DNA from 2 places in the Bacillus sp. 01N45 genome. Region 1 is predicted to be linked to the other one. Evidence: riboswitches for the same ligand, from Rfam matches in the RefSeq annotation. Region 1 holds a riboswitch; the other holds the start of a gene.
What was found. Region 1 has a riboswitch for S-adenosylmethionine ahead of AC1DMU_RS08845 (Na+/H+ antiporter NhaC family protein). Riboswitches for the same ligand answer to the same signal wherever they lie in the genome.

Region 1 (3,430 bases):
TCTTTCCCGCTACTTTAGAAAACCTCGGGAAACCAATTAATATAGAAATAATTCCACATACTCCAACTAAGATAGGATAAAACGCATATGGTAACAATTCAATCGGAGATAACGCCGCAAATCCTGCTGCCGTTAACATTTGCGCACCATACGGAATTAACCCTTGCACACAACATGAGAAAAGATCTAATACACTCGCTGATTTACGAGGATCAATTTCATATTGATCTGCAATGTTTTTCGCAAGTGGACCTGTAAAAATAATAGAAATCGTATTATTCGCTGTACACATATTCGTCATACTCACTAAGCCAGCGATACCGAACTCTGCTCCTTTTTTCGAACGAATGTTACGAGTTAAAATATTCATTAAATATTGAATACCACCATTATATTGAATCAGTTCGACCATACCACCAATTAAAATAGCAAGTAATACTAACTCCATCATACCGCCCATTCCAGTCGTTACACTTTTAAAGAAACTCTCTAACGTGTAACTCCCATCTAAAAGACCTATAACGCCGGATAGTACAGTTCCACCAGTTAACACAATAAGTACATTCCAACCAAGCAATGCTGTAATAAGTACTCCTGCATACGGTAAAATCTTTATCCAGTCAAAGCTATGCGCTTTAATCTGCGTGTCACTTCCTAAAGTAACGATTACTAATAGTACAACTGTAATAATAGCTGCTGGTAATACAATTAAAAAGTTCGTTTTAAACTTATCTTTCATTTCTGTTCCTTGTGAACGTACAGCTGCGATTGTTGTATCTGAAATAAATGATAAATTATCCCCAAACATCGCCCCACCAACAACAGTAGCCATCGTAAGTGCAATAGAGATATCAGTTTGCCCACTAATACCTACAGCAATTGGTGCTAATGCAGCAATTGTTCCCATTGAAGTTCCCATCGCTAATGAAATAAATGCCCCTATAACAAAAATTCCAGCTACGATAAATCCTTGCGGTAAAATGGATAACGCTAAATTAACTGTAGAATCAACGCCGCCCATCCCTTTTGCTGTTTCAGAAAATGCTCCTGCAAGTACAAAAATCAGAACCATAATCATAATATCCGGGTTCCCTGCACCTTTAGCAAATCGTTCTACTTTTACATTAAAACTTTCTTTACGATTCATTGCTAAAGCGACTCCTACAGCAATTGAAATTGCTACAAGTATCGGCAATTTATAGAAATCACCTGTAATAATTCCAGAACCAATAAATAGCGCCAAAAATATCCCAAGTGGTAATAAAGCCAAACCATTTCCTCTCGTTTCTTTCAAAGTACCATCTCTCCCTAGTTTCAACCTTTTTCTAATGAATAACAAAAGACCTCTTCCAATGAGAAGAGGTCTTATACATCTATAAGGAACGCTCTTCTCATCTTTCAAGCACATGCTTGCTGGATTTGGCACAGCACTCTGAAATCGAGTCCGCTGCCGAGGCATCGTAGGGCCAGTCCCTCCGCCTCTCTTTATAAGAAGGTTTCATATTTATTTTTTAATAATAATTTCTTCCCTAACTTTACTCGCTTACAAAACAAAAGTCAATTATTTTTTGTATAGATTTTTTTGGTAATTATACAAAAATTTGAATACAACAATCATTTTAACTTTTTGATTTCTTCTTCCAATATTGAAATCCAATAAAATTCACTATTTTTTATTGCATCTATTATCCATTTCGTAGTGTACCAAGCTAACTCATACTCTTCTTTTGTAACATCGCCACTTTTATAAGCATCCTCTAGCTCATCTTCATCCAATATATACATTTTACCGTTCGGTAATAACACTACATCTAAATATAAATCATCAAAATACGGTAAACCACGGTCGTCAATTTTATATTCTTTCGCCACATCGATATAATATTGCACTAATTTTTTCTGATCATCTAACATAGCTGTAATCGCAAAGTTTTTCCCGTCTATGAAATATTGAATCCACGTATATTGATTCCCTGCGATACAAAGTTCTTTACTATCATATTCTTTACAACTAGGTTCTCTTACCTTTTTTATTTCTAATATTCCTAGCATTCCTTCTTCCACTTGCTTAACCGTATAATCCTTCTCTATTAGTCGCTTCCACGAAGAACCGTCACCATATTTACGTTTCATTACGTCCGCTCCCCTTCTATATAGAAAAGCCCCCACATATTATGTGAGAGCTTGTTCAAATTATAATTAAGCTGCTTGACCTTTTTCAGAAATCTCTTTCAAATAAGCTTGTCCTTTTTCAGCGTCATATTGACCTTCCCACTTAGACATAACTACAGCTGCTAAAGAGTTTCCTACAACGTTAACTGCTGTACGAGCCATATCTAAAATACGGTCAATACCAGCGATAAAGGCTAAACCTTCAGCTGGAATACCTACTGTACCAAGTGTTGCTAATAATACAACGAATGATACGCCCGGTACACCCGCAATACCTTTTGATGTAACCATTAATACAAGTAATAATGTAATTTGTTGTGTAATGGATAATTCAATACCGTACATTTGCGCTAAGAAAATTGCTGCAATTGCTTGATATAAAGTTGATCCATCTAAGTTAAATGAATAACCTGTCGGAATAACGAAAGATGTAATTGCTTTCGGACAACCGAATTTCTCCATTTTCTCCATGATTTTTGGTAAAACTGTTTCTGAACTTGCTGTAGAATATGCTAAGATCAGCTCGTCTTTTAAAATCTTAAAGAATTGGAAAATGTTAATTCCAAATAGTTTCGCTGTAAGTCCTAGTATGACTACAACGAAGAAAATCATCGCACCATATACAACTATGACTAATTTCCCTAATGGAATTAATGAAGATAAACCAAACGTCGAAACTGTTACACCAATTAATGCGAATACACCAAACGGTGCAAATTTCATAACTTGGTTAGTCACGTAAAACATCGCATCTGCTACACCTTGGAAAAATTGAAGAACCGGTCTTCCTCTTTCACCAATCGCCGCAACTCCTAAACCAAATAGTACAGAGAAGAAGATAATCGCAAGCATATCGCCCTCAACCAATGATTTCATAATATTCGTTGGAACGATATTCACAAATGTATCTGCAAACGAATGACTTTGTACTTGAGCTGTTGTTTCTGCATATTTAGAAATATCAGTCTTTGTTAATTGATCCATATTCACGCCTTTTCCTGGTTGGAAAATATTCGCTACCAGTAGACCAACAACAATTGCAATTGTTGTAATAATTTCAAAATAAAGAATTGTTTTCCCGCCTAATCGGCCTAGTTTTTTAACATCGCCAACACCAGCAACTCCAACAACAATACTTGCTACAACAATCGGCACAACGATCATTTTAATTAATCGGATAAAAATATCACCAATTGGTTTTAGGTACCCTACAACTGTGCTATCGCCATAAAAAATTGCCCCCACCGCGATACCTAGG
Region 2 (3,430 bases), on a different contig from region 1:
GTAAGTACGGAGAATATTTGAATTTATATATGAAGGATTTTGTAGTGGGCGGAAATGACTTTACGGATGGATTGCTACATGATCGGGTAAGATGGATATAAGTTGTGACGAAAAGGAAGGGGAAATCTCCTTCCTTTTCGTATGATAAGGTTACATCTTACCCTGAAAGCAATTTCATACTTATAATTTAAGGAGATAATATGTAGAGCTTTTGTATTGAGTATGAGGAGTATTTATATGAACAAATTTAAAAGCTTGATATATGAGGAAAGAGAAGCTTTTAAATTATTTAAAAAAATTAACGGATTTGTTAGAGAAAATCGGTAAAGCTTTTTACAAAACAAAGGAGAATGGTACGGGACTTGGGTTAATGATTACATATAAAATCATTGAGGAACATCAAGGAAGTATCGCGATTCAAAGTAGCATGGGAATAGGAACGAAAGAGGAAATTTTTTTACCGACAGCATAATGTGCTAGAGAAAAAAATTTCAGAAAAGTGTTCTTGTTGTGTAAATATAAACATTTTATAAAATGTTTCAAGAAGGGTTTTTTTTATAAAATACTTCGTTTATAATGGAGGAAAATATCGACATGAGATTTGTTATTCATGTAACGGTTCGGTAGTGTTAGAGAAAGAAGGGGTGCACGCGCATCCTTTTTTCTATGCAGATATTATGAAAGAGGTGGTATGATGGAATTAACATTAAATTCGACTGTATGTTTACACACGATTCAATTTCGAAAAGAGCAAAAGAATTATATTGTAAAAGATACAATTACAGGAGAAAAATATGAAATGCCGCCACTTTGGATTGATGCATTGGCAATGATGCGTGACGGTTTTTTATTGGGGGAAATTGAGGAGAAATTAAAAGAAGAGTATCCAGACGAAGAAATAAATATGTTAGCATTTACGAGGCAACTGTTAGAGCTAGAGCTTGTCGGAATGGTAGATGGCGAAGAAATAGCTTGTACAAAGAAGAAAGAGAAAGATTATTTAGCTTGGTTACGTCCTCGTGTTGAGCAATTCTTTCTTAGTTTAAATAAAAAAAATAGAAGCAAAGGTCAATGATGATCTTTGCTTTTTTGTATAGTTTGTTTAAAAAATTACAGCGAATGCCCTTGCGAAAGCACCGTCGCTATCTTTAATTTTTAAAGGTGCCGCTGAGAAAAAGAAACGTTTCGTGTTAATTGCATCTAAGTTTGTTAAGTTTTCGATTAAATAAATATTATTCCCAAGTAGTATGTGATGGATTGGCGATGTTTCTGTCGTTACCTCATCAGGAGAGATGAAATCTAAACCGACAGATTTTACTTTTAATTGAACTAGTTCTTCAGCTAATTCTTCAGAAAGATAAAAAGCTTCTTTCTCATATGCTTCTGTATTCCATTTCGTAGATAGATTGGAATGGAAAATGACAATATCACCTTCTTTTATGTCAGCGTTGTGTAATACTTCTTTAGGTAGTTTTCGTTCTTGTACATGAGTTACATCAATAAGAACAGCTTCGCCTACAAATTGATCTAGGGGTAATTGATCAATAGTCGTTGCGCCTGAAATGAAATGAGCAGGAGCATCACAATGCGTGCCAACATGAACGACAGAATGAAAATCTGTAACTTGATAGCCTGTCTCTTCAACGCTTGTAATGGCTCCTAAATTGATTTTTGGTGTTCCAGGGAATTGGGACATATTGTTTTCAAATGTTTGTGATAGGTCAATTACTTTCATTTTAAATACCTCCAATATATGTTTTGAAATAAAAAAACTCACCTTTCATAATCAAGAAAGATGAGTTTTGTACACAATAGTTACGTTTTATCTTTCAAAATGCAATGCATTTTGCAGGAATTAGCACCTATTCAGTTTGTATAAACTGAGGTTGCTGGGCGTCAAAGGGCCGGTCCCTCTGCCTCTCTTGATAAAGACATATTAAGTTTTCGTTTCTGAATATTCACTACTTTTAAATTGTAATTCATTTCCTTTTTTCGTGCAATACAAAATAGGTATTCACCCAAATAAAGTTGCTCGCATATTGTAGCTTATGTAAATAGAATGCTGCGAAGGAGTGAGTGCAGTGACAGGGAATGTATTGAATTATTACGCTGGTGGAAATACAGCTAGAGGATTTCATAATTTATACGATGAGAATTTAAAAGGGCTAAACAGGTTATTTATTTTAAAGGGTGGTCCTGGAACCGGGAAATCTTCTTTAATCAAAGCAATAGGTCGCGAGTGGGTTGAAAAAGGATATGATATTGAATTTTTACACTGTTCTTCTGATAATAAATCGGTTGATGGTGTAATTATCCCGAAGTTAAAAGTAGGAATTGTTGATGGAACATCACCGCATGTTATTGAGCCGAAAATGCCAGGAGTTGTCGAAGAGTATATTAATTTAGGGGTTGCTTGGGACTCAGATAAATTAAGAAAGCAGAAGGTGGAAATTGAACGATTTGTTTCAGAAGCAAGCAAGGCTTTTCAAACTGCTTACGCTTGTTTTAACGAGGCACTAGTTATACATGACGAGTGGGAGAAAATATATATTAATAATATTGATTTTAATAAAGCAAATGAACTAACCGATCAGCTGATTCAGAAGTTATTTACAGATAAAGGCGGGAAACAATCGCTTGTGAAACATCGGTTTTTAGGGGCAGCTACACCGAAAGGAGCAGTTGATTTTGTTCCTAATTTAACAGAGGGATTACCACATCGTTATTTTATAAAAGGACGCCCAGGATCTGGGAAATCAACAATGCTTAAAAAATTAGCTAAGGCAGCAGAAGAAAAAGGATTTGAAGTTGAAGTATATCATTGTGGATTTGATCCAAATAGTCTTGATATGGTTATCGTAAGAGAATTAGGGTTTGCAATTTTTGATAGCACCGCACCACATGAATATTTTCCGAGCCGCGAAGGTGATGAAATTATAGATATGTATGCCTTGATTGTGACACCAGGGACAGATGAGAAGTATGCGACAGAAATTCGTGACGTGTCGATTCAATATAAAGCAAAAATGAATGAGGCGATGTCTTTCTTAGCGAAAGCGAAATCAGTTCGTGATAAATTAGAACGAATATATATTGCTGCTATGGATTTTTCAAAAGTAGATGCATATAAAGAGGAGATTCAAAAAGAGTTTGAACGAATTGCGGTTAGTGTAACAGAAAAGAACAAGTAAAAAATAAAGGATTTTAGTAGGCTGTCGGGAATTTTCTGACAGCTATTTTAGTATGTAGTAAAATTAGCAGTATATTTGTCGAATTTCCAAGGAAATAATCAAAAAATGGAGAGGGTATGAAATGAGAGAGAAAATTAGAGTGGAGTTAGCAAGAATTGAACAAGAGAATGATGTGAAAATTTTATTTGCAGTGGAATCAGGGAGTCGTGCTTGGGGATTTCCATCGAAAGATAGTGATT

Region 2: linked by a shared signal. The riboswitch ahead of AC1DMU_RS20535 (cyclase family protein) and the one ahead of AC1DMU_RS08845 (Na+/H+ antiporter NhaC family protein) in region 1 are both predicted to bind S-adenosylmethionine.

What each region holds. Positions count from the first base shown of each region.
Region 1 is NZ_JBFTQW010000003.1:213,298-216,727, forward strand. It holds gene AC1DMU_RS08845 (Na+/H+ antiporter NhaC family protein) at 1-1,294, opposite strand, end outside; SAM riboswitch class I at 1,389-1,494, opposite strand; gene AC1DMU_RS08850 (ribonuclease FAU-1 family protein) at 1,615-2,133, opposite strand; gene gltP (glutamate/aspartate:proton symporter GltP) at 2,200-3,430, opposite strand, start outside.
Region 2 is NZ_JBFTQW010000009.1:76,354-79,783, forward strand. It holds gene AC1DMU_RS20520 (S-adenosylmethionine decarboxylase related protein) at 1-101, shown strand, start outside; partial or broken gene AC1DMU_RS20525 (ATP-binding protein) at 311-472, shown strand; gene AC1DMU_RS20530 (hypothetical protein) at 695-1,075, shown strand; gene AC1DMU_RS20535 (cyclase family protein) at 1,103-1,735, opposite strand; SAM riboswitch class I at 1,820-1,932, opposite strand; gene AC1DMU_RS20540 (PRK06851 family protein) at 2,082-3,191, shown strand; gene AC1DMU_RS20545 (nucleotidyltransferase domain-containing protein) at 3,313-3,430, shown strand, end outside.